DNA from 2 places in the Paenibacillus sp. FSL H8-0259 genome. Region 1 is predicted to be linked to the other one. Evidence: riboswitches for the same ligand, from Rfam matches in the RefSeq annotation. Region 1 holds a riboswitch; the other holds the start of a gene.

Region 1 (5,716 bases):
CCAAGTCACGTGTTAACGCGATTCTTTTCACCGGTGGTGTAGGGTACATGGTGACGCTGCTCTTCGTTCTTTTCCGGGCACCGGATCTTGCACTCACCCAAATGATTATAGAGACCGTCTCGGTCATTCTGTTCCTTCTTTGTTTCCGGTATTTACCTAAGCTGAAGAAGCAGAGGGAGCCGCTGCGCTTTAAGCTGCCCAATCTGATCATAGCGCTTGGAGCCGGCATTACAATGACGTTGATCGCTCTGGCGGCTATGGGTACCAGTCCTTTTGAACCTATCTCCGAGTTTTTCCTGAAAGAAAGCTATAACCTGGCTGGCGGCAAGAATGTTGTTAACGTCATCCTGGTAGATTTCCGCGGGTTCGATACCTTGTTTGAAATCATGGTGCTCGGCATCGCCTCACTGGCCATTTATGGTCTGATTCATCTGAGAATGGAGGAGGAGCTCCCGCCGCTCCAACCCGCCAAGAAAGAGAAATTGCCGCTGCGCAGCAATGACGTTATTCTGCAGACGATGTCCAAGGGGATTGTCCTCATTATTCTGATATTCTCCCTGTATCTGTTCTTTGCCGGACATAATCATCCGGGGGGAGGCTTTATCGGGGCTTTGATGACTTCTGCTGCGCTGATCCTCATTACAATAGCATTTGGAATGGATCAGGTACGTAAGGTGCTCCCTGTGAATTACCGGCTGCTTACAGCTTCCGGACTCCTGCTGGCTATTCTAACAGCGTCAGGCTCATTCCTGTTTGACGCTCCTTTTCTAAGTCATGCTTTCGGCCATTTTCATCTGCCAGTGCTTGGCGATACGGAGCTGGCGACTGCCGTCCTGTTTGACCTTGGCGTATACCTGGCCGTGGTCGGTGTGACGATGAACATCATTTTATCGATCGGAGGGGAAAAGAAATGGAACTCCTAATGGCGGTTGCGGTCGGCATTCTCTTCACGATCGGTGTGTACCTGATTCTGTCCAAAAGCCTGCTGCGCATTGTGCTGGGAACCTCCCTGCTGACGCATGGTGTCCATCTGCTGCTGCTCACAATGGCCGGGCTCAAAAAGGGTGCAGCCCCTGTGCTGGGCAAAGCGGATACTTATGTTGATCCGCTGCCGCAGGCATTGATTCTAACCTCCATAGTTATCAGCTTTGGGGTTACAGCCTTCTACTTCGTACTCGCGTACCGGTCTTACCAGACGCTGGGTACTGACGAAATTGACAGCATTAAGGAGGACAACGAATGAGCAATCTATTGGTACTCCCGATTCTCATTCCGCTGACTACGGCTGTCATCCTGATTTTTCTCAAAGAGAAGATCCGGCTTCAGCGCGTGATTAGTGCGCTCAGCAGTCTGCTAAACATTCTGGTTGCAGTGCTGCTGGTTTCACGTGTCCACTCTGAGGGCATACAGACCTTGCAGATGGGGGGCTGGGCTCCTCCGTACGGGATTGTATTTGTAGGTGATATGTTTGCTGTGTTGCTGGTAATGATGGCTTCGATCGTCAGCTTTGCGATTCTGTGCTATTCTTTCAGCAGCATTGGAGAGAAGCGGGAGCGGTTCTATTACTATACGTTCTTTCAGTTTTTGCTGGTCGGGGTATACGGCTCATTTCTTACCGGGGATATTTTCAACCTGTTTGTCTTTTTTGAGGTTATGCTGATTTCTTCTTATGCGCTCATCTCACTCGGAGGGACCAAGCTTCAGCTAAGAGAAACATCGAAATATCTGCTCATCAATATCGTATCCTCGACACTGTTTGTAGCAGCGGTAGCTTATCTCTATGCAGCAGTAGGAACACTCAACATGGCACACCTGTCCCAGCGTATCGCTGAAGCGGGACAAGGCGGCGTGCTTAATGTGATTGCTGTTTTGTTCCTGATTGTATTTTCCCTAAAGGCAGGGCTGTTCCTGTTCTTCTGGCTTCCAGGGTCATACAGTGCGCCTCCGGCGGCTGTTAGAGCGTTGTTCGGTGCACTGCTGACCAAAGTGGGACTCTATGCAATCATCCGCACCTTCACGCTGCTGTTTGTTAACGATCCCGGCTTCACCCATGACTGGATTGCCTGGATGGCTGCTGCTACCATGATTCTGGGCAGCCTGGGGGCAGTCGCTTATAAGGATATCCCGAGGATTCTGAATTATAACATCATTATCAGCGTTGGATTTGTAGCCTTTGGACTCGCTGCAGGGACTGCAGATTCACTGAATGGGGCGGTCTTCTATCTGCTGCACGATATGCTGGCCAAGGGACTCATGTTTATTCTGGGCGGGATGATTATATCCGCAGCCGGAACTGACCGGCTAGGCAGTATAGGCGGGATGATTAAAAGGTATCCGTTCATCGGCTGGATGTTCTTTATCCTTGCTCTTGCCCTGACAGGTATTCCGCCGCTGAGCGGGTTTGCCGGCAAGATTCTGATCATCCGCGGAGCTCTGGCTGAGGGAATGCTGACGTTGTCCTTAATTGGACTAGGATCGAGCTTACTGGTGCTGTATTCCCTGATGAAGGTGTTCAGGCTGGCGTTCTGGGGAAATGAACCGGTGAATGAATTGCCTAGAGTGAACTTGAAGGCTGCATCGGCTATTGCCGCCGGACTCCTGCTGCTTGTGATTGCTATGGGGGTCGGTGCCGAGTCCGTCTATGCTTATGTATCGCAGGCAGGCGAGGTTTTGGCGTCACCTGCGCGGTACATTGAAGCCATAATGAAGGAGTAGAGAAGATGGCCCTACAATTCCTCTTAAATCTGTTGATTGCCTTTCTGTGGATGGCGATAAATAACGATGGCTCTGGCTCAAGCTTCATAGCCGGCTACGTCATCGGTATTATATTATTGCTGATTTTGACGAAATCCCTGGCCCGGACCCGGCCATTCTATCTCATACGTATATGGGCTATACTGAAGCTTCTGCTGATCTTTGCCCGTGAACTTACGGTCTCGAATTTCGTGGTCATCGGCCATATCATCCGTCCAAAGCTGGCTATACGTCCCGGTATCTTTGCTTATGAGACTGCCTTGACCTCGGCTTGGGAGGTTACGCTGTTATCGTGCCTGATCTGTCTGACGCCGGGAACCCTGACTCTTGATGTTTCGAAGGATGGCAGGACGCTGTACATTCATGCACTTGATATTAAAGATGCAGAGCTGCTTGTCGCGCAGATTAGAGGCACTTTCGAACAAGCGATTATGGAGGTGACCCGGTAATGATCCAAGTTATGCTAACCGTGGCAATGATCATTCTGGCGCTGGCGATGCTGGCATGCCTGTTCCGTCTCCTGAAAGGGCCAACCCGATCAGACAGGGTTGCCGCGCTCGATACGATAGGCATTCATGTACTCGCAATGATCACTGTTTTCTGTATGCTGCTGGATACCCAGGACTTTCTTGAAGTTATTCTGGTTATCGGTATTCTGACGTTTATTGGAACAACGGCACTGGCCAGATATATTGAACGGGGAGCCGTTATAGAGGATGGAGGGAACCCGAATGACAGGTGAACTGATTAGCTCCATTCTTGTGGTGATGGGTGCAGTCTTCTGCGGCTTAAGTGCCTTCGGCTTGGTCCGGCTGCCTGATGTGTACCTGCGTTCACATGCGGCCACCAAAAGTGCAACCTTCGGGGTGCTGTGTCTGCTGACAGGAGGCTTCCTGTACTTTTGGTTTAAAGACGGAACGGTTAATGTCAAGCTGCTGCTGGCGATTGTTTTTGTATTCATCACTTCACCGGTGGCAGGCCATTTAAATGGCCGGGCAGCCTACCGTTCAGGAGTCCCCTTGTGGAAGGGGAGCGTACAGGATGATCTGAAGGTCCTGAGGGAAGAAAGTCAGGAAACGTCTGCAAAATAATACTTAATCGCTGAATTCCTTATAGGAAGCGGGGGAACCAGGTTATATGGGGTGAATCTCGGGATAGACGAGTAGGGCTACTTTCAGGGCCCGAATCCGGCAGCTAACCCCGCAAGCGTTCATGAGAGGATGCACTGTTTATGCCGCATATTGAAGTGAATGGAACGTCGCTCTATTACGAGATGTCGGGCAGCGGTCTGCCCATTGTTTTTATTCATGATTATTCGACCTCCCATCATCTGTTTGAGCCGCAAGCGGATTATTTCAGCAAGCGTGCGAAAGTGATCGTATTTGATCTAAGAGGGAACGGGCAATCGGGGAAAATGGATGTGGAGATTAGCCGGATCGTAGACACACAATGTGAAGATTTGAAGCTGTTATTGGACGCTTTATCTGTAGAGAAGGCTGTGATCGTAGCTTGTTCCAGTGGTGCTGTGCTCGCCCAGCTCGACAGACCGCACGAAGGAAATTGCAGCAGAGTATGGTGCGGTCATTTATGACTTTGAATGGATCGGTTGTTCAAGGAACTGAACAGTGAGGGAAGGGTAACCTCAAGCCTCCGGCGAAACCGGCGGGTCCGGCGGGACTGCAATATCCAGTGGATCGGCCCGGTGCATAAGTATTTGGCGGCGGAGGGCCCACGCTGGAGAGCAATATATGTACCACGCACTTCATGAAGAAGCACTCAAATATTACGGCAAGTTTCTGGAGGCCGGTCAAGGCAGGATCGAGGACAATATCCGGATGGATCTACGGCCAACTGCCCTCGCAGGCAGTTGGCCAGCAAATAGGTGATTTTATACATTTATTTCGTGGAACGTGAATACCATTAAAATATATAAGTCCACTAGAAAGAGGAGAGATGTTATGGTTCGCCATTACACGCAGCTGGAATTGATCACGATATCGAAATTACCTCCGACCACAGTGAAGAGATGGCTAGAGTATTTCTCTTATTTTGTAGCCGCGACCCGTCAGGGAGACCAGGTGCTTTACCCTTATGAAACTTTGAAACTACTGAAGCGGATCAGTGAACTGCGTGCAGAGCGTTACCATCTCAGTACCATTGTTCGTCTGCTGATTGAAGACGGCTTTCCGATGTATGGCAAAGAGGACAAGAAGGAGTTGCAACCTCCTCCGCCAATGGAGAAAATCAGCGCCGAGCCGAAGAAGCCGGACAGACAGCAGCTGCTTGTTGCTTCCCTGGCGGCGCTTGCCGATGAGCTTAACCGGATTGCGGATCATCTTAACCACTTGAAGGTGCAATAAATACATTCCGGCCCGAATTCAATGAGCGGCAGCTTCATGGTTTGAGCTTGTCCATTTTGCTTAGACTCAGCCACTGCCCCCGCGTAACCGAGGTATCGGGAGTAATGCCCAGATGCGCGGACATTAGACGTGATTTATGAGGTGGTGAAATCCATTTGGAACTAAGATACCGGATGATTATCAAGAGGAATCATGAACGATACTGTCGTGCCCCTGCCCGGTTCACTCTGGATAAGAAGACCCTGGCCATACCGCTGAACCAAGCGGCGGTTGGTATTCCTTAAGCCGATTCCCCCGGTGTTATGCCGGGTAAGGCTTAGGAGGTTCTCAATCTCGGCAGCCGGAATCCCTTTGCCATTATCTATAATCTGTACACAGGCGCCAGCTTCCGCCTGATATATGCGCACCACCAGTTCGCCGCCCTTCGCCAGGCTCAGCAATCCATGTCTTACTGCATTCTCAACGAGCGGCTGGATGGACAGCGGAGGAAGCTTGAAACGGAGAGCGGGCTGGATCTCCCACACCACAGTTAACCTGTCTCCAAAACGGACTTGCTCAATGAATAAATAGGATTTCACCAGGGAAATTTCATTCTCCAGATC
Region 2 (5,716 bases), 2.4 Mb from region 1:
TTGTACAGCTGCTTGCCGTTGCAATAACCGATACCCAGCAGATTGCCAAGCTGCATTCTTCTCTCTGCTGCCTGTGCGTGTACCATCATACCTGCGGCCATAAGATCATCCAGCCCGATTACAGCCGGTGCCCCTTCAAAAGAAGTGTGGACATGCTCCAGCGCATGGCGGATGGCCTCAGGCGAGGCATTCTCCACACCTATATCCCCTTTGCGGGTAGCATCCTTCTCCGGAATGAATGCGTGCTTGCATCCGGGTACCTTGGAGGAGACAATTTTGCGAATTCGCTCTCCGGCATGATCGGGATCCGTGAGGATGATAACCCCTCTGCGTTCCATGGCTAATGTAATCTTCGCAATGACCTTGCGGTCCACTGCGGAACCGCCTGTTTCAATCGTATCCGCTTCTACGGCCCGCTTAACGGCCACGGTATCGCTTTTACCTTCGACGACAATTAATTCTTTAATCATAAATAATTTACTCCCTTACTCTAAAACGCAAAAAGAAGAGGATTCGCTCCCCTTCTTTTTGGCTAAAGAATGTATAAGTGATGAGCGGCAGCTCTCTAAATTCCGTAAGTGCTACCCCCACTATATCTTATAAACCGCTAATTTGCAAAAGACTTGCCGCTTAGTTAAGCTCCGGCTTCACAGGTCCAATCACATAGATGGTCCGCGACTTCCGGCCGAAATTACGGGCATGGCTCAGTGAATCGTAGTAAACATCCACCTTGTTGCCTTTAATGGCACCGCCGGTATCCTCTGCTCGGCGAAACCCTAATCCCTCAATGTACACCCACCAGCCAATTGGTATTACATTCGGATCCACTGCAATAGTGCGGCCTTCCGTTACGCGTGTGCCGGAGGCGGTGCGTGTTCCAATTCCCGGTTCTTCCGAGGAATAAGCCGTCATGGATACGTTTTTGATCATTTTTTTGTATTCAAAATCTACGCCTGCCTTGCTCGTGACGTTGTTGCTCTTCGCACTGACTTTGGATGATTTGGAGGTTGTTGTTGCTTTGGATGTAGTTGCAGCAGCTACAACAGGCTTCGGAACCGCTTTGGTACCGACAGCAATAACCTTATCTTTGGTTACCGTCTGAACTTCCTTGCCGACCATATTCATGGAGACTAGCTCCCCATCCTGATATATCTTCTCGATATGCTGGATGATCGCGCCCGGCTTGCCTGCCTGTGCAACTCTTACGTCTCCCTTATACAGAGAGGGGTCTGCGGTTTTGATGACCTTAAAAGGCAAGTTTACTGTCCGCTGTACGGTCTGCTTGGTAATACGGACAATCTTGACTTCCATGTCGGGTGTGACTGCGGTATCAAGCGAAGGGAAAATCTTGTCATTGCCCTCCAGGCTGTAACCCAGCTTGGTAATGGCATCTCCGAGCGAATCCTCGGTGGTGTATATGGTCTTGGTTGCACCGTCTGCAGTAAGCATAAGCTTCTGCGCACGGGTGATTACGACACGGTCGCCGTCTTGTATTTCATCACTAAGGCTAATAGATAGCTCATCATACGGCTGCAGCGAAATTTGTTCCTTTGCCAGCACATCACTGACCAGCGCTTCCCGCGTCTCCAGTGTCTGTACCTGTCCGTCTATAACTAAAATAATTTCTTTATTACTCTGACCGTGTACGTACAGCAGAATTAACAGTGCGATAACAATCGATATCACACCTGCAAGTGAAAGTACGCGAGGATTCACTTGCTTCAACCGTAATGCGAAAGACCTGCTGGATGATTGCGAATCATGGGATACCTCTGGTTGGAATACGCCCACTCTCTCCATCCTCCTTACATAGCCCCGTCGTCCAAGTTATATCAAGGTGACTGCATCATTTCTGACGAAACTAGGTTTGAGATTGCAACAGGATACGCCCGCATTGCTCCAGCGTTTCCTGCTCATGGATCGCCTGCTCGGCATAGCTACTCCGGATATCTGTTATATAACAGTATGCCGGGAACATCCGCATTATTCAAAACAAAAAAAAGCCCAAAAAAGAGTTCACAGAGGACTCTTTCGTGGCTTCTCCGGTGTCGAATACGCGGGAATGTTTATGCACGAGGTTTCCTCTCTTACTTGCGCTTACGGGGTTAGCTGTCGGGTTCGGGCATAAGAGAGACGCCCTATCTCAGGTCACCCGCTCACGGCGGTTGCCCTCAAATTCACCCCAAAGACCACGTGAAGAAATCAAATAAATTCTGCGGCAATTCTGTGTTGTACTCTATGTACGGGCATGCGGCAGGGCATTTATTGGTTCCCCCGTTCTCCATACGGAGACTCAGCGAGACGATCCATGAAATAGTGACTGTCACAGTAACAACAGCTCACTGCACTGAAAAGATGATATCCTGTTTTGATGCATGTTGTAAAGGACGATTCAACCACGTTTACGTAAAAAAATGATTAAAATATTGTAATATTCAGCCGTTTTTAGACTATAAAAGTTTAATATATCGGCTATACTTCATTTTTCACCGCTTTTTCTCCCGTTTTCAGACAATCCCAAATCGTTCCAGTGCGTTCGCATACGTAATTTCAGCCAATTCCTGTAAATCAATCCCTTTTATTGCCGCAGCTGCCTCCGCTACCAGTCTTACATGTGCGGTCTCATTCCGCTTGCCGCGGAAGGGGTGTGGAGTCAAATATGGGGAGTCCGTTTCGATCAGCAGCCGGTCCAGCGGAGTCTGGGCGAGCACCTCTTTGGGCACCCTTGCATTCTTAAACGTAATCGGTCCGCCGAAGGACAAATGGAAGCCGAGATCCAGACACATTTTGGCGCTTTCCCAGCTGCCGGAGAACGAATGCATCACGCCTCCAACCTCACCCGCTTTTTCCTCCCGCAGAATCCGGATTACATCCTCGTGGGCATCGCGGTTATGGATACAGATTGGCATCTTCAGTTCACGAGCCAGGCCAATTTGCTTGCGGAATACCTCATGCTGCACATCCTTAGGAGAGGTGTCCCAATAATAGTCAAGTCCGATCTCACCGATGGCCACTACCTTGGGATGACTGCAAAGCGAAGCGATCCATTCGAGGTCGCCCTCCTTCATACTGAATGCATCCTGTGGATGCCAGCCCACCGCTGCATAAATATAATCATATTTCTCTGCGAGCTCCATCGTTGTCGGAATCGTCTCCCGGTTGAAGCCGATATTGATCATTTTACTGACTCCGGACTCCAGCGCCCGGGCGATTACCTCCTCGCGGTCCTCGTCGAATTGCGGAGCATCCAGATGGGTATGTGTGTCGAATAACTGCATTATATTTCATCCTTTCCGCCTTGATTTCTATGATGAATTACAAGTATTTTAGGTTATTTTGCAAAAATATCTGCGATGGAGGGCGGCAGCTGTGGAAGGGCTTTCTGCAGCCTGTCCTGCGGGAAATAGAGATGGTATCTGCCTCGGTGAATCCCGCTGATTGAGCGTACAATATCCGATACCTCTGATATCTCCCGTAGCTTATCATGACGGTCCAGAAGCAGAATCTGTTTGCTGTCAAAAGCATCCCCCGGACGGAATACATCATAAGGAAGATCTGTCGGAAAATCAATTTCCAGATCATAATCAGCACGCAGTCCGGCACCGGCAAAGCTGCGGCGGATTTCGTCAATTGTCTCTGTATCCAGATGCTCCATCTCCACATATTTATACAGTTTACGATGAATAAACCGGCTGCACAAGTCGCTTAAAATTTCATCTTTCTCCAGCGTCCACTGCATGAAGGCTGTCTGCATCAAAGCCTCGTCCAGCAGCAGGTACTGCTCCACCGTTACATCCCCGCGGAACAAATCACTTAGCGGCTCAATCATGAACCGGAAACCATACTCCTCCTGCACCAGCTCCTTGGCTCTGCGGAGAATCTGGCGCAGAATAATTTCCGAGCTGCGTGTTACCGGATGGAAATAGACCTGCCAGTACATCTGATAACGTGACATCAGGTAATCCTCAATCGCATGCATCCCGGATTCTTTAACAACTACCCGGCCGTCATAGGGGCGCAGCATCCGCAGAATCCGGTCAATGTCAATGGTTCCGTAATTTACCCCTGTATAATAGGCATCACGCAAAAGATAATCCATCCGGTCCGCATCCAGCGGCCCCGACACCAAATTGACAACAATTTCATGCTCATACGTTTTGGAGATCACAGAGGCTACTTTATTGGGGAAATCCTCAGCTACATCACGCAGAATAGCGGTGATTTCTGTATCCTCCAGAATGATCCGGCAGGTCCAGTCCTCATGATCCATTTCAAAAGCTTCTTCTATAGAATGGGAAAACGGGCCATGTCCCAAATCATGCAGCAGCGCCGCACACAGGGTAAGCAGACTCTCCTCAGGCATCCAATCCTTATATCCGCTCCGTTCAAACTGCGATATAATCCGCCGGGTAATTTCATAAACACCAAGCGAATGGGAAAACCGGCTGTGTTCTGCGCCATGGAAAGTCAGATAAGAGGTACCGAGCTGGCGGATGCGCCGCAGACGCTGGAACTCCTTGGTGTTAATCAGACGCCAGATAATGGTGTCCTGGACGTGAATGTAGTTATGAACCGGATCTTTAAATACCTTCTCTTCTGTCAGCGGTTGCTTCATGAGATCAACTCCTTTGAATAATATCCATAGAAATAGGGGGGAATTACAGTTATAATAATAAATATTGTCGTACTTTGTCGAATTATGACAATTTAGCAATTTACAAATCGACAAATATTTTCGAGGTTCTTTTTGGGATATATGCCTAACCAATGGCGGTATGAATGTTTCCTTCAAAGTTTCCTTAAAATTCGCCTCAAAAAAGGTTGACTGTTTTGGGAATGGTTGGTATTATAAATATCATAAAACAGTGAACAATGTCGAATATTGACGCTTTTGATAATTGAGAGGAGCAACGATTGTAATGATGAAATCAACAGGAATTGTACGTAAGGTAGATGAGCTTGGACGGGTCGTTATTCCAATTGAATTGCGCCGCACACTGGGTATTGGAGAAAAAGATGCGCTCGAAATTTACGTGGACGGTGAGCGGATCATGCTTAAGAAATATGAGCCTGCCTGCATTTTCTGCGGTAATGCTGAGAATGTAACCTATTTCAAAGGTAAAATTGTTTGTCATGAATGTATTTCTGCTATCCCTACCCCTGTGACAAACTAAACCAAATAGGTTATAATAGGAACTAATCAAATTGTTAATTCTAACCTTTTTATATCTCCTTGGCCTCCCGTTAGCGCGGGAGGTATTTTTTTGCACTTTTTTTGGGGACTTTCCCCGGATACCCCTTTACCCTATTTAAACATTAACTATTAAATTCATACCCCTTAGATCATAACCCTTAGATCATAATCCTTAACTTCTTCTTACCCTCCCAAACCCTCCCTATAGGGAGGCCCCCAAGGGCCCCGGCCCTCTGGACACCCGGAAGCTTGGTTAACTGTGCAGATGGGGCGGAAGGAAGTCATGTTCGGCGGTGGACCGGCCCTTTTCGGACTCCCTGAAGGTGCGTCCTCAGGGCCTTGCCATGCGCAGTGTTTCGCCGCACGCTTCGCTCTTGCGGCGGTTGTGCGGCTTCGCTCTTAGGTGACGCTAGCAGTGGAACCGCTCTCCCTGCGGGAATCGCTTTAAGTCAGAGCCGATTAGCAACTTTGGTGCGTACTGGTTATTTGCCTTCATGTTACTTTCGTGCTGCGGCACGCTCT

Evidence for each region. Region 1 has a riboswitch for cyclic di-AMP ahead of NSU01_RS25375 (alpha/beta hydrolase). Riboswitches for the same ligand answer to the same signal wherever they lie in the genome.
Region 2: linked by a shared signal. The riboswitch ahead of NSU01_RS00140 (3D domain-containing protein) and the one ahead of NSU01_RS25375 (alpha/beta hydrolase) in region 1 are both predicted to bind cyclic di-AMP.

What each region holds. Positions count from the first base shown of each region.
Region 1 is NZ_CP150147.1:5,887,657-5,893,372, reverse strand. Features, by position in the region: gene NSU01_RS25405 (Na+/H+ antiporter subunit A) at 1-923, shown strand, start outside; gene NSU01_RS25400 (Na(+)/H(+) antiporter subunit C) at 911-1,243, shown strand; gene NSU01_RS25395 (Na+/H+ antiporter subunit D) at 1,240-2,715, shown strand; gene NSU01_RS25390 (Na+/H+ antiporter subunit E) at 2,721-3,203, shown strand; gene NSU01_RS25385 (Na(+)/H(+) antiporter subunit F1) at 3,203-3,496, shown strand; gene mnhG (monovalent cation/H(+) antiporter subunit G) at 3,486-3,845, shown strand; cyclic di-AMP (ydaO/yuaA leader) riboswitch at 3,844-3,978, shown strand; gene NSU01_RS25375 (alpha/beta hydrolase) at 3,986-4,345, shown strand; gene NSU01_RS25370 (MerR family transcriptional regulator) at 4,713-5,114, shown strand; gene NSU01_RS25365 (histidine kinase) at 5,276-5,716, opposite strand, start outside.
Region 2 is NZ_CP150147.1:26,532-32,247, reverse strand. Features, by position in the region: gene rnmV (ribonuclease M5) at 1-470, opposite strand, end outside; gene NSU01_RS00140 (3D domain-containing protein) at 631-1,791, opposite strand; cyclic di-AMP (ydaO/yuaA leader) riboswitch at 2,080-2,309, opposite strand; gene NSU01_RS00135 (TatD family hydrolase) at 2,508-3,278, opposite strand; gene NSU01_RS00130 (HD domain-containing protein) at 3,332-4,615, opposite strand; gene NSU01_RS00125 (AbrB/MazE/SpoVT family DNA-binding domain-containing protein) at 4,920-5,174, shown strand.